4 regions of the Rhizobium sp. 862_C5_N1_2 genome follow, and region 3 is predicted to be linked to each of the others. Evidence: predicted binding sites of a transcription regulator. Region 3 holds the regulator's gene; each other region holds the start of a gene.
What was found. Region 3 encodes PhoB, which activates phosphate uptake and scavenging genes when phosphate is short. Its sites were predicted from a motif close to TGTCATNNANCTGTCAT; they were not measured.
Positions count from the first base shown of each region.

Region 1: a site for PhoB is predicted at 1,717-1,733, ahead of ACD590_RS31045 (acid phosphatase). Genes of this name have one in related genera too.
Region 2: a site for PhoB is predicted at 1,582-1,598, ahead of ACD590_RS21195 (DUF2794 domain-containing protein). Genes of this name have one in related genera too.
Region 4: a site for PhoB is predicted at 3,722-3,738, ahead of ACD590_RS21785 (DUF1868 domain-containing protein). Genes of this name have one in related genera too.

Region 1 is NZ_JBPWPT010000003.1:232,538-238,184, forward strand. Features, by position in the region: gene ACD590_RS31035 (ArsR/SmtB family transcription factor) at 1-240, opposite strand, end outside; gene ACD590_RS31040 (cytochrome-c peroxidase) at 375-1,664, opposite strand; gene ACD590_RS31045 (acid phosphatase) at 1,864-3,408, shown strand; gene ACD590_RS31050 (IclR family transcriptional regulator) at 3,464-4,222, opposite strand; gene ACD590_RS31055 (3-oxoacid CoA-transferase subunit A) at 4,379-5,086, shown strand; gene ACD590_RS31060 (3-oxoacid CoA-transferase subunit B) at 5,083-5,647, shown strand, end outside.
Region 2 is NZ_JBPWPT010000001.1:4,288,114-4,293,760, reverse strand. Features, by position in the region: gene acnA (aconitate hydratase AcnA) at 1-261, shown strand, start outside; gene ACD590_RS21200 (DUF1223 domain-containing protein) at 496-1,236, shown strand; gene ACD590_RS21195 (DUF2794 domain-containing protein) at 1,621-2,022, shown strand; gene ACD590_RS21190 (GNAT family N-acetyltransferase) at 2,072-2,629, opposite strand; gene ACD590_RS21185 (hypothetical protein) at 2,751-3,071, opposite strand; gene ACD590_RS21180 (Bax inhibitor-1/YccA family protein) at 3,145-3,873, opposite strand; gene ACD590_RS21175 (ABC transporter permease) at 4,054-5,647, opposite strand, start outside.
Region 3 is NZ_JBPWPT010000001.1:200,789-206,435, reverse strand. Features, by position in the region: gene argF (ornithine carbamoyltransferase) at 1-640, opposite strand, end outside; gene ACD590_RS01050 (aspartate aminotransferase family protein) at 683-1,882, opposite strand; gene ACD590_RS01045 (GcrA family cell cycle regulator) at 2,303-2,836, shown strand; gene phoB (phosphate regulon transcriptional regulator PhoB) at 3,101-3,784, opposite strand; gene phoU (phosphate signaling complex protein PhoU) at 3,932-4,645, opposite strand; gene pstB (phosphate ABC transporter ATP-binding protein PstB) at 4,690-5,505, opposite strand; gene pstA (phosphate ABC transporter permease PstA) at 5,521-5,647, opposite strand, start outside.
Region 4 is NZ_JBPWPT010000001.1:4,414,356-4,420,002, forward strand. Features, by position in the region: gene ACD590_RS21760 (acetyl-CoA C-acetyltransferase) at 1-482, opposite strand, end outside; gene phaR (polyhydroxyalkanoate synthesis repressor PhaR) at 722-1,294, shown strand; gene ACD590_RS21770 (hypothetical protein) at 1,289-1,696, opposite strand; gene rpmF (50S ribosomal protein L32) at 1,947-2,132, opposite strand; gene ACD590_RS21780 (glutathione S-transferase family protein) at 2,288-2,935, opposite strand; gene ACD590_RS21785 (DUF1868 domain-containing protein) at 2,949-3,671, opposite strand; gene mtgA (monofunctional biosynthetic peptidoglycan transglycosylase) at 3,818-4,555, opposite strand; gene ACD590_RS21795 (polyprenyl synthetase family protein) at 4,692-5,606, shown strand.

The sequences.
Region 1 (5,647 bases), on a different contig from region 3:
CTGGTTTCCCTTCCGGGCCTTCGTCAGCTGGGAATCGACCAGCCGGGCGTCTTCCAAAATCTGGATCCCGGTGGCGACAGTCGATTGAGGAAGAGAAAGGGCACGCGCGATATCGTTGATATTCATTGGTCCCTTGGCGCAGAGCAGCTTGAGCATCTCCAGCCGCGCCGGCGCCGAAAGCGCGCGTATCGCATCATTATTCTCGCCGGCGGCAATGGTCAAAAACGAGCGTTCCATCATTCCCCCACTATTTCCGATGAAATGATGTATATCTGAAATCATGATACATCAAGTGGGAATGCTTCGACGGGTTTGATTGTTATTATTGAGAAAGACGTCATTGGTCCTGGGCATTTCTTGAAATTCAAGGCGTCCTAATGCCCGGTCGCCTCGGGCTGCAGATCGGCATCGGTCAGAGTTTTGAGGAAAGCGACGATGTCGTCGATTTCGGGATCGGTGAGGGCAGGCGCGTCGCCCGGCTTCCTGCCGAAGGGCGGATCCTGGTTGAGGTTATCCCAATAGGCCTGCGGCAGGTCGTCATATTTCCGAACCGTGCCATCTGAATTGTTCGGATACCAACGGCCGGGATCGTTGTCGCGCGTCGCATAGAAGGAGACGACGTCGCGCAGCGAGTGGAAATAGCCGTTGTGGAAGAAGCTCTGCTTCAGCGCGACATTGCGCAGCGTCGGGGTGCGGAACAGACCGCAATATTCGCTGCGCCCGGCAAAGTCGGTGCGCAGAGGGCCGCAAAGGCCGAGATCGTGATAGTTGGGATCGTTGTTGGCCGGGACCGCCATGTTGCGGGGTGCGGCGAGCCCGAGGAAGCCGAAATCGGAAAATTGCGGCGGCTCGCCGTCACTGGCGGGTTCGCTTAAGTGACAGCTCGAACAGTTGCCCTTGGCCGGGTCCTCGAACAACTGCCGCCCGCGCAGCTCCTGCGCTGTCAGCGTCGCCTTGCCGGCGAGAAAGGCATCGTAGCGGCTGGAATAGGGATAGAAATCCGGGGCGCTCTGTTCGAAGGTGGCGAGCGCCTCGGCCGCGGCGTCGAAGGCATCCTGAGGATTGTCGAACACCGTCTCGCCGAATGTCGCCTTGATATCGTCGGCATAGGCGGCCTTCTGCAGCTTCGCCACTACCTCGGCCGCATCCCTGTTGCCCATCTCGAAGGGCGAAAGCAGCGGGATCTTCGCCTGATCGGCGCCGTGATCGACCCGGCCGTCCCAGGTCAGGCCGCCCGTCGGGCCGTTGTCGACGCTTTCGTCTCCCTCGTCCTCGGAATCGTAATAATGCTCGGTGAAAGCAGGCACCGATTGCAGGTAACGCAGCGTCGGAACGGCGCGCAACCCCGGCTGGTCCAGATGTTCGCCGCCCATTTCGATTGGCGTCGCCGATGCCGGGCCGAAGGCATGAGCCGGATCATGGCAGGACGCGCAGGCCTGGAGCCCCGAGGCTGACAGTGAGGGATCTGAGAATATCTTGCGGCCAAGTGCGGTGAGCGTTTCGGCCCGGGCGAAGGCGTCAGTGCGCGACATCGGTCCGGGATGAACGCCTGCAGCGGTCGCCGCGCTGCTTTGCCGCAGGGGAAGAATGGCAAGACCAAGCGCCACGGCACCCATGCCGACGGCCAGGCCGGAGCGCACAAGCCAGATCATCCTCGTCGTCATGGTAATGATTCCAATAAGTTAGCACTGGTTTCCGCCATGATCGAACCTCGCTGCAACAAATTGATGACGGCGATCCTCCTGCGGCATCACGGCAACCCCTGATGTCACAAAGTTGATAGATGGCCGGAATAGCGTCGAAGGGCCCCCGAGCGTTCTCCGCTCCCTCTAGCCAACGCCCCCCTAGCCATGAGGTACCACCGTGAAAAGACTGAAACTCCTCCATTCGATCTGTCTCGCCGGATCGGCCATCGTGCCGTTTGCGGTGGCGACGGCAACCCATGCGGCGCCGGCCGGTTACGACAAGATCGACAATGTCGTCGTCATCTATGCCGAAAACCGTAGCTTCGATAATCTCTACGGCAGCTTTCCCGGCGCCGATGGGCTCTCGAACGCGACTGCCGATCGCGCACGCCAGCTCGACCGCGACGGCCAGCCGCTGTCCGAACTGCCGCCGGCCTGGGGCGGCCTCACCGCCAAGGGTGTCTCGCCTGCCGTCACCGAGGCGCAGTCGGCCCATCTCGCCAACGCCTCCTTCGCGATCGACGATCCGCAGGGCTTCGCAGAGGCGCCTTCGGTCATCACCCGCGACCTCTGGCATCGCTTCTACCAGGAGCAGATGCAGATCGACGGCGGCAAGAACGACAAGTTCGTCGCCTGGGCCGATTCCGGCAGCCTGGTCATGGGCCATTACGACGGCTCCATCCTGCCGATGTGGCAGGTCGCCAAGAAATACGTCATTGCCGACAATTTCTTCCAGGGCGCCTTCGGCGGTTCGTTCCTCAACCATTTCGCGCTGGTCTGCGCCTGCACGCCCTATTATCCCAACGCCGACAAGAGCCCGGCCAAGCCCACCATCGCCAAGGTGGATGCGGATGGCACTTCGCTGACCGTGGCGGAGAACGCCCCGAAGTCGGCGCTGGACGGCGCACCGAAATTCGTTTCCGACGGCACGCTGACGCCTGACTTCTACGCCGTCAACACCATGCAGCCGCCCTACCAGCCGAGCGCCAATCCGCCGGCCAAGGATGGTGACGCGGCCTATGCCGATCCGGCGGCCGCAACGACGCTGCCGCCGCAGCACGAAATCACCATCGGCGACCTGTTGTCGCTGAAGGGCGTCAGCTGGGCCTGGTATAGCGGCGCCTGGCGGGCAGCCCTGGACGGCAAGAATGCCACCCCGGTGCCGAACTTCCAGTTCCATCACCAGCCGTTCAACTATTTCGCCAATTTCGCGCCCGGCACCCAGGCGCGTGCGGATCATCTGAGGGATGGTGGCCTAGGCGGTGAAGCCTTCCTTAGGGATATCGACGACGGCAAGCTGCCGGCGGTTTCCTTCTACAAGCCGCAGGGCAACCTCAACGAACATGGCGGTTATGCCGATGTTTCGAGCGGTGACCAGCATCTTGCCGATGTCGTCTCCCACCTGGAGAAGAGCCCGCAATGGGGCCATATGCTCGTCATCGTCACCTATGACGAGAATGGCGGCTTCTGGGATCACGTCGCGCCGCCGAAGGCCGATCGCTGGGGCCCGGGCAACCGCATTCCGGCCTTCATCATCTCGCCCTTCGCCAAGGGCGGCATGGTCGATCATACGCAGTACGACACGACGTCGATCATCCGCTTCATCACCGCGCGCTACGATCTGCCGGTGCTGCGCGGCATCGTCGCCCGCGACAAGGCGCTGCGCAACAACGACCGGCCGCCGATGGGCGACCTGACTGCCGCGCTCGACCTGACGCATTGACCGATTATGAGCCGCCCCGGCGCTGGCCGGGGTCGCTTTCCCTTCAGGCTTACCGTCACCGCCGCAGCAGCGGCCGCAATGCCGCCTGCGTTTCCTTCAGCAGCGGCAGATAGCGCTCCTTCATCTCCGCCGCCGGGACGAGGGCGGCCGGCGCGCCGATATTGATCGCCGCGACCGTTTCGCCACGATCGTTGTCGATGGGCACGGCAATGGAGCAGAGGCCGATCTCCAGCTCCTGATCGATAATGGCATAACCCTCGGTGCGGACACGGCGGAATTCGGCGATCAGTTCATCCGGATCGGTTCTGGTATTTGCAGTGTTTTGTTTCAGCTCGCTGCGGGCCAGGATCGCGCGGGCCTCGCTCTCGGTAAGGGCTGCGAGCAGCACGCGCCCCATCGAGGCGCAGTAGGCGGGCAGGCGGCTGCCGGGGGTGAGATTGATCGACATGACGCGGCGCTGCGAGGCGCGGGCGATATAGACGATGTCGGTGCCGTCGAGCACCGAAGCCGAGGCGCTCTGGCCGGCCTTTTCCGAGAGAAGATCGAGATGTGGCTGCAGCAGCGCCGGCAGCGGCGTCGCTGAGAGATAGGCATGGCCAAGGCGCAGGATCTTCGGCGTCAGCGTGAAGAACTTGCCGTCATAATCGGCATAACCGAGTTCGGCGAGCGTGAGCAGCGAGCGACGCACGGTGGCGCGGTCAAGCTCCGTCAGCTTGGCGGCCTCGGCAATGGAAAGCCGCTGCCGCGTTTCACCGAACGCTTCGATGACCTTCAGGCCGCGGGCAAAGCCGCTGACGAAATCCGTTTCGCGCATGGGTCCAGTCTCCAATGGATTCATTTACTTTGTGCGATATATGAACAAATGTCAAATAGCGCACAAATACATTGCCGCTTGGCCCGCCGCCCTTTATGTCTACGCCAGAGGACGGGATGGAGAGTTCCCGATCGCATAGCCAAGGAGAGATCCCGCATGGACAAGACAGTCGGGAGCACGGCGGAAGCCGTCTCAGAGATCGGTGATGGCGCGACCGTCATGATCGGTGGTTTTGGTGGCTCGGGCGCGCCGATCGAGCTTATCCATGCCTTGATCGACAAGGGTTCCAAGGGACTCACCGTGATCAACAACAATGCCGGCAACGGGCGCATCGGTATCGCGGCGATGATCGATGCCGGCATGGTGCGGAAGATGATCTGTTCATTCCCGCGGTCGTCGGATCCGCGCGCCTTCACCGATAAATATCTGGCCGGCGAAATCGAGCTCGAGCTGGTGCCGCAGGGAACGCTTGCCGAGCGCATCCGCGCCGGCGGAGCCGGCATCCCGGCCTTTTATACGCCGACGGCCTACGGCACCGAACTGGCCAACGGTAAGGTCATCGCCGAATTCGATGGCCGCCATTACGTGCAGGAGCGCTGGCTGAAGGCCGACTTCGCGATCGTGAAGGCCGAGATCGGCGATATCCAGGGCAACCTCACCTACAACAAGGCCGGCCGCAACTTCAATCCGCTGATGTGCATGGCCGCGGCGAAGACCATCGTCCAGGTCTCATCCATCGTTCCGGCCGGCGGCATCGATCCCGAGCATGTGGTGACACCAGGCATCTTCGTCGACCGCGTTGTCGCCGTCCCCAGTCCCCAGCAGGAAGAAGAGCTCATTCGAGCCGGAGTGGCCTACGTATGACCATCGACACTCGTGAAGACATCAAACTTTCCAATGCGCAGATCGCCTGGCGCGCCGCGCAGGATATCGCCGATGGCGCCTATGTGAACCTCGGCATCGGCTTTCCCGAAATGGTCGCCCGCTATCAGCCGCCCGGCCGTCAGGCGATCTTCCACACCGAAAACGGCATCCTGAATTTCGGCGAGCCGCCGGCGGCAGGCGAGGAAGACTGGGACCTGATCAACGCCGGCAAGAAGGCGGTGACGCTGAAGCCGGGTGCCGCCTTCTTCCATCACGCCGATAGCTTCGCCATGGTGCGCGGCGGCCATCTCGACGTTGCGATCCTCGGCGCCTATCAGGTCGCCCAGAGCGGCGACCTCGCCAACTGGCGGGTCGGCAGCAAAGGCGTGCCGGCCGTCGGCGGCGCCATGGACCTCGTGCATGGTGCCAAGCAGGTCTGCGTCATCACCGAACACGTCACCAAAACAGGCGAGCCGAAGCTGGTGGGGAAATGCACCTTCCCGCTGACCGGCGTCGCCTGCATCACCCGCGTCTATACCAGCCACGCCGTCATCGACATTG
Region 2 (5,647 bases), 4.1 Mb from region 3:
CTGGTCGGGATGGGCATCATTCCCTTCGTCTTCGAAGAGGGCACGACCTGGCAGAGCCTCGGGCTCAAGGGCGATGAACTCGTCACCATCGAAGGTCTGGAAAAGATCAAGCCACGCGAGAAAAAGATCGCCAGGATCACCTATGGCGACGGCACCGTGAAGGAGGTTCCGCTGCTGTCGCGCGTCGATACGCTCGACGAGGTGATCTACCTCAACAATGGCGGCATCCTGCAGACGGTTCTGCGCGATCTCGCTGCCTGATTTTTAAGAAACTCACATGATAATGGCCGCCGGAGAGCAGTTTCCGGCGGCTTTTCTTTGCGGCGACGCCATTTAAGCGGGGCTCACGATGATTTGTTTTGCGCAAGTTCCCGTCGACCTACGTCTCACCCGTTCGTGACTTTTCGTTTGGACCCGGAAGGATTATTCGTACGTTCATATGTCAGGGCCTCCGGTTCGAACACGCCGTCGGCGCTGAAAAAGAGGTGCAGGTGAATGTCCCCCCGTTTTTTGATTCCGCTGATCGCTAGCGTTGTTTTCTCAGGCCCGTTGCAGGCCGAGGACGGCACGCCGAAAGGTGTCGTCGAACTCTTCACGGCGCAGGGCTGCTCCTCCTGTCCTCCCGCTGACGCCGCTTTCCGCAAGCTGGTGAACCAGGGTGATGTCATCGCGCTCGCCTATCATGTCGATTACTGGAACTATCTCGGCTGGGCCGATACGCTGAGCTCCAAGGAAAACACCGAGCGGCAATACGGCTATGCCAGGACGATGGGCCGAAGCAACGTCTACACGCCGCAGGCCATCGTCAACGGACGCGGCCATCTGGCCGGGGCCGATCTCAACGGCATCAACAGCAAGATCGACACCTTTAGCAGCGAAGGCAACGGGCTGACCGTTCCCATCAACGCCGCGATGCGCGGCGACGAACTGGAAATCAAGATCGGCGCCGGACAGGGCAAAGCCAATGTCGTGATGGTCTATTTCGACAAGGAAAAGACAATCGACGTCGAAAAGGGCGAGAACAGCGGCCAGAAGATCTCCTATCTGCACAGCGTCACCAATGTCGAAACCGTCGGCATGTGGGACGGCAAGGCGACCAGTCTGACGCTGCCGGCCAGCGTCCTGCAGCGGCCGCAGCTCGAAGGCTGCGCGATTCTGCTGCAATCGGCGACCGCAGACGGCGATCCGGCAGCGATCCTTGGCGCAACCGTGGTGATGGCTGGAAAAAATATCTGAAATTTCATCCGGTTACGGATGAAATACTGGGGCGGCCCGGCCGAGCGTATTCGGGGCTGGGGTTAAGGTCGATACGCTCCGCCGGGCCCTTTGGCGCGCTGGCGCCAAACTGGAATTCATAAATCTCCTGCAAATGAGGCGCTGTTTTGACTGAAATGCGGCGCTGTCGAGAAAGCGTTGGCCTGCCCAGCGCATCATGCCTTCCGAAAATCGGACCCAACTTTCGGAAGGCATGATGCGCAGACTCGAAGTGCTACAGCGCCCTTGCGCGAGAGACGCGCGGCGCTGTGGTGCGGCCGAATGTGGCGGCTGGCACTCTTGCAATTTGCGGCGGCTCGGGCAAACTGTCACTCTCCTGTCATATGTGGAGGCCTTGTGAGACTGATGACAGATCAGCCGGATTTGCGACACGGCGAAAGCCGTTCCGTCGACCACAGTTCCTCAGTCGTCGTCGATCTCAGGGAATACAAGCAAAGCAAGGACCCGCTTCCGGTGACCTTTCACCGGCGCGAACTGGACGCCATCCTCTGGATCTACGGCCGTATGGTCGGTGACGGTGAATGGCGCGACTACGCCATCGATCACCTGAAGGACAGGGCAGTCTTTTCCGTCTTCAAGCGTTCCGGCGAAATGCCGCTCTTCCGCATCGAGAAAAACCCGAAGCTCGCCGCCAAGCAGGGCGCCTATTCCGTCATCAACACCAACGGTACGATCCTGAAGCGCGGTCACGAGCTGAACCAGGTGCTGAAGGTGTTCGACAGGGCCCTGAAGCTCGTCGAAAAGTAAGCCGCACTACAGCGCTGCGCCTCTTTCCAAACGCGCGAAGCACGATGCGCTAGCCGGAAAACAGCGTGGCGGGATAGGCTGAGGGGTTCGGATCAGTGCCCATGCCCTCGCCGAGGACGCGCTGCATAAACATCGTATCCAGCCAGCGGCCGTGCTTGTAGCCAGTGCCCTTCATCAGACCGACCTCCTCGAAGCCGGCTGCGCGATGAAGCGCGATCGAGGCGGGGCTGGCGCCGCCAATGACGGCTGCCATCTGACGGAAACCGAGTCCGGTGCAGCGGTCGATCAGTTCGGCGAGCAGCGCCTTGCCGATGCCCCGGCCGCGGGCCTCAGGCGCGAGATAGATCGAATCCTCGACCAGCCAGCGATAGGCGGGACGCGTGCGAAACGCCGAGGCATAGGCGTAGCCGAGCAGGCTTCCATCCGCATCGGTTGCGGCAATATAGGGATATTGCTGGCTGACGATCGCCGCAAAACGTTGCGCCAGCTCGGCCTCGGTCGGCGGCACGATCTCATAGCTCGCAACGCCGTTCAGGACGGATTCGCGGTAGATATCGGCGATGGCGGGAATATCGGCTTGCGAGGCTTTGCGCAGGAGGAAGGACATTGGCGGCTGGTCCAGCGGGAGGGCAGGGCTCCTCTAAAACCATTCCTGCAAAGCCAGTGCAACAAAAAAAGCCGATGCAAGCCCGTTTGCAGATGATCATCAACGACATGCCCTGCCGCAGCTACTCTAGAATTTGGATCCTCAACCTTTCGGCTTGCTTGCGCGCCTGGCGCCTCACATACAGGACCAGCAATGGCGAGAAGACGAAAGCCATGGCGACGTGAACCACAGCAGAGAGCACCAGGTCACTTCCTCTATTCGGGTCGATAGGTATCAGGTGCCAGTAGTCGATAGCCAGAACCCCTGAAATTGCGCCGGCCAAGGCGGCAATGGCGGCGCTGAGCCAAGCAACGACCGAATAGAGCAGGCTATCGGGCAGTCGCTTCGCCAATAGTACTGCAACGACAATGCACGGGATGAAAACAAATCCTTGCAGTAGCATGCCCCTACCCCCTCCGGCATTCACCCACAATAAAGGCGGCCGAAGCCGCCTTTTCGATCTCAGTCTGCCCTGCTTATTTACGGTTGCCCATGAACTGCAGCAGGAACATGAAGAGGTTGATGAAGTCGAGATAGAGCGTCAGCGCACCCATGATCGCCTTGCGACCGGCGACGGCGACGTCATCGGCTTCCAGGTACAATTCCTTGATCCGCTGCGTATCGTAGGCGGTGAGGCCTGCGAAGATCAGGACGCCGAGCACCGAGATCGCGAACTGGACGGCGGACGACGCCAGGAAGATGTTGACCAGCGAAGCGATGATCAGGCCGAAGAGACCCATCATCAGGAACGAGCCCATCGCCGACAGGTTACGCTTCGTCGTGTAGCCGTAAAGCGACAGCGCGCCAAAGGAGGCGGCGGTGACGAAGAAGGTCTGAACGACGCTCTGGCCCGTGTAGATCAGGAAGATCGACGAGAGCGACAGACCGACGAGCGCAGCGTAGACCGCAAAGGTCGTCTGGGCGGCGGCCACCGTCATGGTATTGATCCGGAAGCTCAGGAAGAACACCAGAGCGAGCGGCGCCAGAATGACCACCCACTTCAGCGGGCTTACATAGATCGCCTGACCGAAAGCGGTCAGTTCGCCATTGGCGAAGGCGAATTGGAACGACAGATATGCGGCCACACCGGTGATCGCCAGACCCAGCGCCATCAGGTTGTAGACCTTGAGCATATAAGCGCGCAGGCCTTGATCAATCATCTCGCCGGTCTGAGCGCGGCTTTGATAGTTACGAAGATCAGCCATAGTTTCCTCTTACAAGCTCCGATGGATATACGGTGTCGGGGTTTTCGACCCGGGCGCCGCTGCGGAGCTCCAGCATGCCTGCGAACAATATGAGGCTTTCGCCCATTGCAAACAAGAGGCTTGCAAAGCCTCGGCCGGTTAAATCGCCGTAAGGTGAAGGGTTTGAGTGCCGCTGCCCGGTCAGAGCTCGCGCAAAACGGGGGCCGCCTTCTGCCCAAGGATGCGCCAGGTGCCGATAAGGCCGATGCCGACGGTGAGGACGAGCGCGGTCACAAGCGTCAGTCCCGCCACGTCGGGCAGAAATGTCGAGGGCAGACGCATGATGCGGGCGACGATGAACCAGGCGGCAACGCCGCCGGCGATCAGCGCGAAGATTGCGGTCGCAAGCCCGAGGATCAGATATTCGTAGCTGAAGGCGCGGATCAGCATGGCGCGCGTGGCTCCGAGCGTCTTCAGCACCACCGCGTCGTGGGTGCGCGCCCGGTTTCCGGCGGCAAGCGCGCCGGCAAGGACGAGGATCGAGGCGATGAGGGCGACGGAGGCTGCGGCGCGGATCGCGGTCGCAAGCTGTGCGACCAGCTGGTTGACGATATCGATCGCGTCCTTGACGCGCACACTGGTGATCGTCGGATAGGTGTTGGTGACGGATTTCAGGATCGCCGCATCTTCGGCCGGTGTCGAAGAGGGATCGGTCAGCGTCGCGAGCCACGCATGCGGGGCGCCGCGGAAGGTATTCGGCGAGAAGACCATGACGAAATTGATCGACAGCGATTCCCACTCGACGCGGCGCAGATTGGCTATCTTCGCCGTAATGTTGCGGCCGAGCACGTTGACGGTGACCTTATCGCCGATCTTGAGGCCGAGCTCATGGGCCTCTTCCGAGGAGAAGGAGACGAGTGGCTCGCCGCTGTAATCCTTGTCCCACCATTTGCCTTCGGTGAGGGCGGCGTTCTCCGGCAGGGTTTCGGCATAGGTGATGCCGCGATCGCCGTTCAGCACCCAGCGGCCGGCCGCCGGCACGTTCATCTTGGTGACATCCTCGCCGTTGAAGGCGATGATCCGGCCGCGCAGCATCGGCACTTCGACAAGCTTGCCCCGCGGCGCTTGGCCCTGGACGAGATCGCGGAATGCATCGACCTCGGCGCTCTGGATATCGACGAAGAAGAAGTTCGGCGCACCCTCGTTCATACGGCCGGTCAGCTGCTGGCGCAGGTTCCCGTCGATCAGGGTGAGCGTCACCAGCAATGCCAGGCCAAGGCCGAGCGAGAGCACGACCGAGGGGGTCAGTGCGCCGGGGCGGTGGATGTTGCCGATCGCAAGCCGCAGTGCCGGCGAATTGACGCGCGGGCTGCGGCGCGCGAGCCAGGCAATCAGGGCGGCGACCAGGCGCAGGACGACGAAGGCAAAAACGATCGCGCCGACGAAGACGACGGCGATGAAGCGGTCATAGGCGGTGAGGATGGCAAGCCCGGCAAGGGCGGCCATGAACAGGGCGGCAAGCAGGATGTAGGGCCAGGAGGGCAGGTGGCGGGCCTCGAAGCCCTGTTCGCGAAAAAGGGCCGTCGCCGGCACTTCGCGGGCGTGGCCGAGCGGCAGGATGGCGAAGGCGAGCGTCGTCAGGATGCCGAAGAGCGTGGCGAGCAGCAGGGCGCCGGGATAGAGGGTCGGCGTCGTGGAGACCGGCAGGAATTGCGCCAGGAATTGCGCGGCAAACATCGGCGACAGGGCGCCGATGACGAGGCCGATCAGGATGCCGCCGAGAGCGATGATGGCA
Region 3 (5,647 bases):
CGACCGCACGGTCGGCATCATGGCAGAGCATGATTTCGGCGCCCTCATTGCGGGCCCAGTTCAGATAGTGATCCTTGGGCTCGGAGCCAAGGGGTACGGCCATGTTCATGCGGTAGCCGAAACGCGCGGCACCCTCGACCAGCGAATGCAGCACATTGTTGCCGTCGCCGGTCCATGCGATGGTCTTGCCCTTGATCGGGCCGCGGTGCTCTTCGAAGGTCATGATGTCGGCCATGATCTGGCAAGGATGGGTGTCATCCGTCAGCGCATTGATCACAGGCACGGTCGCATGCTCGGCAAGCTCGACCAGCCGCGAATGTTCGGTGGTGCGGATCATGATCGCATCGACATAACGTGACAGCACCTTGGCGGTGTCGCCGATCGTCTCGGCGCGGCCGAGCTGCATCTCGGTGCCGGACAGGAACAGCGTTTCGCCGCCGAGCTGGCGCATGCCGACGTCGAAGGAGACGCGGGTGCGCGTCGACGGCTTCTCGAAGATCATCGCCAGCATCTTGCCGGCGAGCGGCTTGTCGCCCTTGCCGGCTTTGAAGGCCTGCTTGCGGGCGAGCGCATCGTTCATGATGGTTCTGAGATCGGCTGATGTGACCGCCGAAAGATCGAGGAAATGTTTAGGGCTCATATCGTCTTCTTACCTGTGCTGCGCCCGAAGGCGGCAATCTCTTCAAGCCGTCTTCTTGACCTTGGAGGCGCGAATGCTTTCGGCGGCGCGCTCGATGCGGGCAAGGCCCTCGCGGGCTTCCTCGGCGGTAACCACGAGGGGCGGAAGAAGGCGGATGACGTTGTCGCCGGCGGGTACACCGAGCAGATGGGCGGCGCGGATCGCCTGCAGCAGTTCGGCTGAGGGAACGGCAGCCTTGATGCCGAGCAACAGCCCCTCGCCTCTGATATCTTCGATCACATCGGGGTAGCGATCCTTCAGTGAGGCGAGGCCCTGGCGGAAGACCAGTGCGACGTCGCGCACATGCTGGAGGAAGCCATCGGCAAGGATGATGTCGAGCACGGCACTGCCGACGGCCATGGCGAGCGGATTGCCGCCATAGGTCGAGCCATGCGTGCCGGCCTTCATGCCGGAGGCGGCCTCTGAAGTGGCAAGGCAGGCGCCGAGCGGGAAACCGCCGCCGATGCCCTTGGCGACAGCCATGATGTCGGGGGTGACGCCCGCCCATTCATGGGCGAAGAGCTTGCCGGTGCGGCCGACGCCGGTCTGGACCTCGTCGAGGATCAACAGCAGGCCGTTGTCGTCGCAGAGCTGGCGGAGCGCCTTCATGAATTCGGTGGTGGCAGGACGGACGCCGCCCTCGCCCTGCACCGGCTCGATGAGAATCCCAGCCGTGGCATCGGTGATAGCGGCGCGGACCGCTTCGATGTCGCCGAAAGCCACCTGATCGAAACCCGGCGCCTTGGGGCCGAAGCCTTCGAGATATTTCTCCTGGCCGCCGGCGGCGATCGTCGCCAGCGTCCGTCCGTGGAAGGCGCCTTCGAAGGTGATGATATGGAAGCGCTCGGGATGGCCCTTGGAAAACTGGTAGCGGCGCGCCGTCTTGATCGCGCATTCGAGCGCCTCGGCACCCGAATTGGTGAAGAACACCTTGTCGGCGAAGGTGGCGTCCGTCAGCCGTTTTGCCAGACGCTCCTGGCCGGGGATCTCATAGATGTTCGAGAGGTGCCAGACCTTGTCGGCCTGCTCCTTCAGTGCACCCACAACATGCGGATTGCTGTGGCCGACTGAGGTAACGGCAACGCCGGCGCCGAAATCGAGATATCGCTCGCCGCTTTCGGTGATCAGCCACACGCCCTCGCCTCGCTCGAACCGCAGCGGGGCACGAGAATAGGTGTCATAAAGCGGCGCGGCTTCAGCCATGGCGCGATCTCCATCAAAGTTGCCGGGCAATGACTCCGGCTAAGGAAACCAGGCCCGAAAAATCAAAAATGCCGCCTTGCGGCGGCGAGTGGCACTATTTCCTTTTCGCGCTGCAATGTCAACAAAACTGCGCCCTTAGCGCATGCAGCAAGGGTGTACAGCGGCATTTTCAGTCTTCAACAGGCATTATTGCAGAAATGCCACGCAGAGGCAGCAAGTTGGGGAAAACTACGAATTCGATTCATCCGGATTCATGCGACTCTTGTCACGGAGTCAGCCTCACACTAGGTTAAAGATCAATTACTAGACTGCATGCGGCGGAACTAGTCACCAAAATTGATCAAGCGTTTCTTGTTTCGGAGCTCCCGGGACAACGGTGAGGGATTCTGCCATCACCAACGCAAAAGGTGGAGACAGGGCATGAACTGGACAGACGAGCGGGTCGAGAAACTCAAGAAACTTTGGGCCGAAGGACTGAGCGCCAGCCAGATCGCTGCGCAGCTTGGCGGAGTCAGCAGAAATGCGGTCATCGGCAAAGTGCACCGGCTGAGCCTGCCCGGCCGTGCCAAGGCCGGCGGCACCAACACCGCCGCACGAACGCCGAAGCGCAATACGTCGGCGCCGCGCGCGCCGAACTACGCCTCACGGGTCGCCACGCGCACCGTTACCCGCCAGCAGGGCGCGACCATGCTGAAGGAAGAGATCGAGATCGAAACGATCGAGGAAATGGAATACGTGCCGAGAGGCAACGTGGTCGTGCCGATTTCCCGACGCCTCGGCCTGACGGAACTGACCGAACGCACCTGCAAGTGGCCGGTCGGCGATCCGCTGAAGGACGACTTCCATTTCTGCGGCTGCGAATCCCCCGACAATTCGCCCTATTGCAGCTACCACCAGAAGCTTGCCTACCAGCCGGTCAACGAACGCCGCCGGGCGGCCGCGCGGGCCAGCTGAGCGGCGCCCGACCATCGTTAGAATGCAGAAACGGGCCGAGTGGCCCGTTTTTTTATGCAATGTTGGTTCGTGCCTATGGCTGCCCCTCATCCGGCTGCCGCCACCTTCTCCCCGCGCGCGGGGAGAAGGGGATATGCCGTGACCTCTCCGTTCCCCGCCAACCTTTCGCGGGGCACGTCCCCTCGCCCCGTTTACGGGGAGAGGGTTAGGGTGAGGGGCAGACGTCAGCACGAGCGACTTTGTCAGCAACTCAAATGGAAGCCCTCAGGCTTCCATCGAATAACCGGCGCCGCGGACGGTGCGGATGACGTCCTGCATGTTGGAAAAATTCAGCGCCTTGCGCAGGCGGCCGACATGGACGTCGACGGTGCGCTCGTCGACATAGATATCGTGGCCCCAGACGCCGTCCAGAAGCTGCGAGCGGGAGAAGACCCGGCCCGGTGACGACATCAGGAATTCCAGCAGGCGGAATTCGGTGGGGCCGAGGCGGACTTCGCGGGTCTTGCGATGGACGCGATGGGTCTCGCGGTCGAGCTCGATGTCACCGCATTTCAGCACCGTCGACAGCACCTCGGGACGGGCGCGACGCAGCATCGCCTTGACGCGGGCAACGAGCTCGGGGGTCGAGAAGGGCTTGACGACATAATCGTCGGCGCCCGTCGACAATCCGCGAACACGCTCGCTCTCTTCGCCGCGCGCCGTCAGCATGATGATCGGCAGGCGCTCGGTTTCCGGCCGCATGCGCAGGCGCCGGCAGAGCTCGATGCCGGAGACGCCGGGCAGCATCCAATCAAGGATGAGAAGATCGGGCGTGCGCTCCTGAAGCCGCATTTCGGCTTCGTCGCCACGAAGGATGGTATCGACCTCGAAGCCTTCCGCTTCGAGATTGTAGCGAAGAAGCACGCTGAGGGCTTCCTCGTCTTCAACAACTGCAACTCTCGGGATCATGCGTGTCGGTCTCCTCGCGCATGATCCTTAAATCGGGGGTGATTTAAGCAATGCATCCTGCGCAAATTCAGAAATTGGCTGCGACCTCATTGCGCGCCCGGACGGGCGCGCACGCAATTGACTGGTCCGGGCGACTGGCCCGGGCGGCTATTCCGTCACCGCGCCGACGGTGTTGGCGCTGTCGTCCTTCGGACGGTCGCCTTCCGGCTGAGCACCTGTCGTCATGTAGAAGATCGTCTCGGCGATGTTGGTGGCGTGGTCGCCGATACGCTCGATGTTCTTGGCGCAGAAGAGAAGATGCGTGCAGCTGGTGATGTTGCGCGGATCTTCCATCATGTAGGTCAGGAGCTCGCGGAACAGCGAGGTGTACATCGCGTCGATCTCGTTGTCGCGTTCGCGGATCGCATTCGCCTTGTCTGCGGAACGATTGGTGTAGACGTCGAGCACTTCCTTGAGCTGGACGAGCGCCAGCTCGGACAGATGCTCGAGGCCGCGGGCGAGCTTGCGGGGAACGCCGGTGCTTTGGACGGCGATGACGCGCTTGGCGGTGTTCTTGCCGAGGTCGCCGACACGTTCGAGATCGGCGGCGATGCGGATCGAACCCATGATTTCGCGCAGGTCCGAAGCCATTGGCTGACGGCGAGCGATGGTGACGATCGCCTTGTCGCCGATTTCGCGTTCGGCATGATCGAGGATCACATCGTCCGAAATGACCTTCTGCGCCAGCGCGGTATCGCCGTTGACGAGAGCGCGCACGGCTTCGCTGACCATCTGCTCGGCCAGGCCGCCCATTTCGGAAATCCGCCTGGACAGGAACTTCAAATCATCATCATAGGCAGAAAAAATATGTGTCGATGCCATGGGGCTTTATCCTCGAATAACGGGAAGGCTTGGTGTCGCCAAAATCAGCCGAAGCGACCCATGATGTAGTCCTGGGTGCGCGGATCGTCGGGATTGGTGAACATCTTGTCGGTGTCGTTCTCCTCGACGAGATTGCCGAGGTGGAACATGGCGGTGCGCTGCGAGACGCGCGCGGCCTGCTGCATGGAGTGGGTGACGATGACGATCGTGTAGTTCTCGCGCAGCTCGTGGATCAGCTCCTCGACCTTGGCGGTGGCGATCGGGTCGAGCGCCGAGCAGGGTTCGTCCATCAGGATGACTTCAGGGCTGACGGCAACGGCACGGGCAATGCAGAGGCGCTGCTGCTGGCCACCCGACAGGCCGGTGCCGGACTCGTGCACGCGGTCCTTGACTTCGTTCCAGAGACCGGCGCGCTGCAGGCTGGTCTCGACGATCTGGTCGAGATCGGCCTTCGACTTGGCAAGGCCATGGATGCGCGGGCCGTAGGAGACGTTTTCGTAGATCGTCTTCGGGAACGGGTTCGGCTTCTGGAAGACCATGCCGACGCGGGCGCGAAGTTCGACGACGTCGATATCGGGATCATAGATATCGTCGGCATCAAGCGTGATCTTGCCAGTGACGCGGCAGCCGTCGATCGTGTCGTTCATGCGGTTGAGGCTGCGCAGGAAGGTCGACTTGCCGCAGCCGGACGGGCCGATCAGGGCGGTTACGGTGTTTTCGCGGACGTTCAGATTCACATCGAAAAGCGCGCGCTTTTCGCCGTAGTAAACCGAGACATCCTTTCCGATCATCTTATACGGGACGTTGCTCATCTTCTGATCCAGCGCCTTTTCAACTGCAGCTTCCGTCAACATATTCATGATGTTTAACTCCGTTTACCAGCGGCGCTCGAAGCGACGACGCAAGAGGATGGCGCCCATGTTCATGACGATCAGGAACAGGAGCAGGACGATGATGGCACCCGAAGTACGCTCAACGAAGGCACGTTCGGCCTCGTTGGCC
Region 4 (5,647 bases), 4.2 Mb from region 3:
GTGATGCCCATGTGGTAGCCGTGGAAAGCGTCGGTCAAGCCGTCCTTGATCATCGTGTCGATCATCTTCATGTCGCCCATCTTGACGCCGCCGCGCAGATGCGCGGCATGCGGGGCCATCGACATGGATTCTTGGCCGCCGGCAACGATGATCTTGGCGTCGCCGGTGGCGATCTGCTGCATGCCGAGCGCAACCGCGCGCAGCCCCGAGCCGCAAAGCTGATTGACGCCCCAAGCGGTCGCCTCCTTCGGAATGCCGGCCTTCATCGCCGCCTGGCGGGCCGGGTTCTGGCCCTCGCCGGCGGAGAGCACCTGGCCGAGGATCACCTCGTCCACCTCGCCGGGATCGACGCCGGCGCGCTCGAGCGCGCCCTTGACGACGGCCGCCCCGAGCTCATGCGCGAGAACCGTCGCGAAAGCGCCGTTGAAAGCGCCGACTGCTGTTCGCCCTGCACTGGCGATGACGATGGATGGATTGCTCATGGGGACGCTCCTCGTTTTCGTCTCACTTACATAAGTGGAAACTGGCAAAGCTTGGAGCACAAGTCAAACGCGAAGACCGGCTGCCGTCATTTTTCGGCAGCAGCCCGCGAAAGCCCGATTCATCTGCTCTGTGAAAGGTTTGCCGCATCGCACAAAGAGATTGTCACCGGCCTTCTTTTGCGTTTACAGTCTCAACTGGAGGAATATCCATAAATCAGACGGGGGTTCAGGAGACTGATATGGCGAAGCATGAGGGTCAGATTGTTATCAAGAAATACGCCAATCGCCGCCTATACAACACGGGCACCAGCACTTACGTGACGCTGGAAGACCTGGCGGAGATGGTGAAGAAGGGCGAAGAATTTACCGTACAAGATGCAAAAAGCGGAGATGACATCACCCATTCGGTGCTGACCCAGATCATCTTCGAACAGGAATCAAAGACCGGAAACACACTGCTCCCCATCTCCTTCCTGCGCCAGCTCATCACCTATTACGGCGACCAGATGCAGATGGTCGTGCCGAGCTTTCTCGAACATTCGATGCGCTCCTTCACCGAACAACAAGCCCAGATGCGCGAGCAGGTGACCCGCGCTTTCGGCGAAACGCCGCTCGGCAAGAACCTGCAGTTGCCGATGCAGATGGTCGAGGACCATGTTCGCCGCAACACCGAGCTGTTTCAGCAGGCAATGCAGATGTTCTCGCCCTTCATGACGCCGCCTGCCAAGGAAAGCCGCAAGGCCGAGGCCAAGGATATCGACGAGCTGAAGGAACAGCTCCGCGCCCTTCAGAACAAGCTCGACAACCTATAGTCCGATCGAGACATCCCGCCCGGCGCTTCGGATCGACACGGCAAAACCGCCGATGACATCGATCAGAGCGATCGTCATCAAAATGAAGAATACCTGCGTCGCAGCATCCCGGACGAGCAAAAACTCGACCAGGAAGGCGATGAAGACCAGCATCGACAACATGTGGTTGACGAGATTGCCGGGACCGGTTCTGGTCGCTTTGAGAATTTCGAAGAACAGCACGACAAGTGCGATGACGATGAAAAGATCGCCGAGCGCCATGCTCCAGATCGCGCCCGAGATCATCGACAGCACGATGATATCATGCTGCAGTGCCGGAATGCCGCCATCGCCCATCAGGCCCAGCATCGCCAGATTGTAAAGAATAAACGGGATAATCATCAGGGGCATGGCGGCTATCATCGGCAATCTCCCAGCGCATCATGCTTTCCGAAAATCGGATGCGATTTTCGGAAAGCATGATGCGTAGCTTCAAAGTGCTACAGCGTCCTTTGCGCGTCTGAAAAGACGCGCGGCACAGTAGCGCGCAAGAAGAATACTGCCGCAAACCGTTGTCTGACTGCAAGTCATTGCAAATATTATATTGTCGAAATGCAAAAGGCCGGCATGACGCCGGCCTTGAAACTTCGATCGGACAAGCCGGATCGGGAAATTATGCGCTTTCCTTCGGCGTCAGGACCTGGCGGCCGCGATACATGCCGGTCTTCAGGTCGATATGATGCGGGCGGCGCAGTTCGCCGGAATTCTTGTCTTCGACGTAGGTCGGAGCCTTCAGTGCGTCTGCCGAACGGCGCATACCGCGCTTGGACGGGCTTGTTTTTCTCTTCGGTACAGCCATTTCACTTACTCCACTTGCGGGCAAAACATTCCCACGGCCAGACTGGCGGCCGAAACGGACATGTCGCGATTTCGGAATTTGGCGCGCTTATACATGCAAGGTGTGGCCTTGACCAGTCCCCATACGTATTTTTTGCGAAGCCGATGATTCCAGGCTCAGACTTCGTCTTCCGGCACGATCCAAGGCTCGGCGCGGGCCGCCTCTTCCCATTTCCGCCAGGCCGGATGCGCCTTCATGGTCTCCATATAGGCCAGGATATCGTTTCGGCTGACGAGATCGTAGATGTCGAACCGGTTGACGACAGGCGCAAACATCGCATCCGCCCCGCTGAACGCGCCAAACAGAAATGGTCCGCCGGATTGCTGCAGCAGGTCGCGCCAGATCGTCTCGATGCGGCTGATATCGGCGTCGACACCATCCGGCAGCGCGATCTTGCCCTTCGGCCGGCGGATATTCATCGGGCAGGCGCTACGCAGCGCCCGGAAGCTCGAGAGCATTTCCATCGAAACCGAACGGGCGAGCGCCCGCTCGGCACGATCCCTCGGCAGAAGGCCGGCGTCCGGATAAAGCTCGGCGACATACTCGATGATCGCCAGCGATTCCCAGATCTTCAATGCGCCGTGCTGCAGGATCGGCACCCGCCCGGTCGGCGAAATCGCCTTGATATTGGGATTGCCACCAGGATAGTCGAAGGGGATCAGGACTTCCTCGAAATCGACGCCGGCGCCCGTCAGCGCCATCCAGGGCCGGAACGACCAGGAAGAGTAGTTCTTGTTGGCAATGTACAGCGTCGGTTTATCCATGGGCCTCTCCCGTTCAGGCTTCGAAATCGAAAATCAGCAATTCGTGGAAATGGTTCATATCCTCGAACACGCAGAATGCCGGCGGGGTCAGCTCGAGAACAGGGGCCTTGCGGCGGATATCGTCGGCCACCTCATCGAGCATCGCCTGCCAGCGCGGCAAGGCTTCATCCTCCAGCCGTTCGATCGCATAGGCAAAGGTCATGTGGAACTTGTATTCCTCATGGCTCGGCTGGCGATAGCCCAGAAGATCAGCCAGCGCATTGCGCCAGGCGCGCATGACCCTGCGGTCGTTCTCCGTCGCCCCGTCGACGAGCAGGCCCGATGGGCGAGCGTCGACGATGGCGACCTTGAAGGGATCGAACATCGAGAAACCTTCGAGCCTGGCCGCCATCAGCGCGGTCATGTCTTCGATCGGCGTATCGAGTGGGAGGTCGCCCGGCCAGGAATCCTGCCGGCGCCTGGTCTCGATGACACCTTCGAAAAGCGTCATGTGAATGCTTGATATCGGCGTGAAGAGGAACTGCGGGGCCTCGGGCATCGCCAGATATTTCTCACGCGCCTCGATCAGCGCCGTCTGCGTCTGCGAGCCCTTCTCGAGATGGCAGACGATGGTGTTGCCGGCTTCCGGCAGAAAGCCGCCGACCTTGCGATAGCGGCTGCCGAGATGGACGGGCGGGGTCGGATTATGCCTCTTCGAATAAAGGAGGAGTTCGGGCGAAAACGTCGTGGTGGTCATGGGCGACTCGGGGGCTCTGGTTGGACTGCATTCGCCCATATGGCAGAACCAAGAATGTCAGATGACACTTGCCGCTTCTAGAGCATGATGCCGAAAAGTGTGAGCGGTTTTCGGACGACATCCTGCTCTAACGACAAGTTCTGATGTCAATCATAGATGCACCTGATGTAGTCGCCTGAACCTTGTGCGCGTCTCTCGATGACGCCGGCCAGCCGGCGAAGGCCTCGTCCAGGCTTGCCGGCATTGCGGTCGATCGGGTTCGGCAGCGAGACGGCAAGCAGCGATGCCTGGCGCCGCGTCAGCTTCGAGGCCGGCACCTTGAAATGATGCTGGGCCGCGGCCTCGATGCCGTAGATGCCGGGACCCCATTCAGCAATGTTGAGATAGATTTCCATCAACCGCCGTTTCGACAGGACGAAATCCGTGGTCACCGCGAGCGGAAGTTCCAGCGCTTTGCGCACGAAGGAGCGGCTGTTCCAGAGGAAGAGGTTCTTCGCCGTCTGCATCGGAATGGTACTGCCGCCGCGTGTCGCCTGACCTTTCAGCGTATCCTCGACCAGCATGCGCATTTCCGCCCAGTCGACGCCACCGTGAAAGCAATATTGCCCGTCCTCCGACATCATCACCGACTGCACCACAACCGGGGCGATGTCATCAAGAGACACCCATTGCCTGTCGTAACCACGCAGCAGCACGAGATCGCGCAGCATCAGCGTCGAGACGGGGTGAATGAAGGGCAGCAGATAGAAAAAGATCAGTGCATAGGGAAGGATCAGCAAGATCAGCACGGCAAGAACAATGCGTTTCAACACACGCCGGTCTTCGAACCATCGCCGACGAGCCGGCATGTCGACGCTGTCCTCTCTCTCTGGCGCTATATCCAATGTCCCCAAGTCCGATTTCGCTCCTGTCGTTCTCATAACGCCTGTGCAGAGCTTATGCCAGAGTGCGTGGCGAATCTTGCTGCCGCCATCGACAATTCCGTTGCAAGCCCGTGGGCGCTCATGCCAAACAGCGCCCATGGACGCGAACCGGGACACTTTCGAGACGAGGCTGAAGAACAACGCCCACGAGATCGAGGCGCTGCTCGACCTATTGCTCTCGCCGAGCAGCCTTTCCGATGAAATCGCCAGGCCCGAGACGCTGCGCGATGCCATGCATTATGCCGTGCTGAACGGCGGCAAGCGGCTGCGCCCGTTTCTCGTCGTCGAAAGTGCAGCTCTTCTCGGCGGCGACGCAGAGGCGGCACTTCGCGTCGGCGCCGCCCTTGAATGCGTTCACTGCTATTCCCTCGTGCATGACGACCTGCCGGCCATGGACGATGACGACCTGCGCCGCGGCAAACCGACGGTACACATCAAGTTCGACGAAGCGACGGCAATCCTCGCAGGCGACAGCCTGCTGACCTACGCCTTCGACATCATCGCTGCGCCGGAAACGACCCTTCCCGATACCAGCAAGGCATCGCTGGTGCTGGCCCTTGCCCGCGCAGCCGGTCTCGGCGGCATGGCCGGCGGCCAGGCGCTCGATCTCGCGGCAGAAAAGCAGGCCCCCGACGAAGCCGGCATCATCCGCCTGCAGGCGATGAAAACCGGTGCGCTGATCCGCTTCGCCTGTGAAGCCGGCGCCGTCATCTCGGCAAGCCCGCCGGAAGATCGCCGCCGCCTGCGCGCCTTCGGCGAAAAGATCGGTCTTGCCTTCCAGCTTGCAGACGACATTCTCGACCTGACCTCGGACACCGCGACCATGGGCAAGGCAACCGGCAAGGATGCGGCCCGCGGCAAGGGAACACTTGTAGCTCTTCGCGGCATGGAATGGGCCGAAGCCCAGCTCCGTGAGCATGTCCGCGATGCCGAGGCGCTGCTTGCCCCCTACGGCCCCCGCGCCTCGATCCTCACCGCCGCGGCGCATTTCATCGCCGATCGGAAGAGCTGACATCCCCAGGCCCACCTCCGGCGTTGGGGAGCTTTGACTGT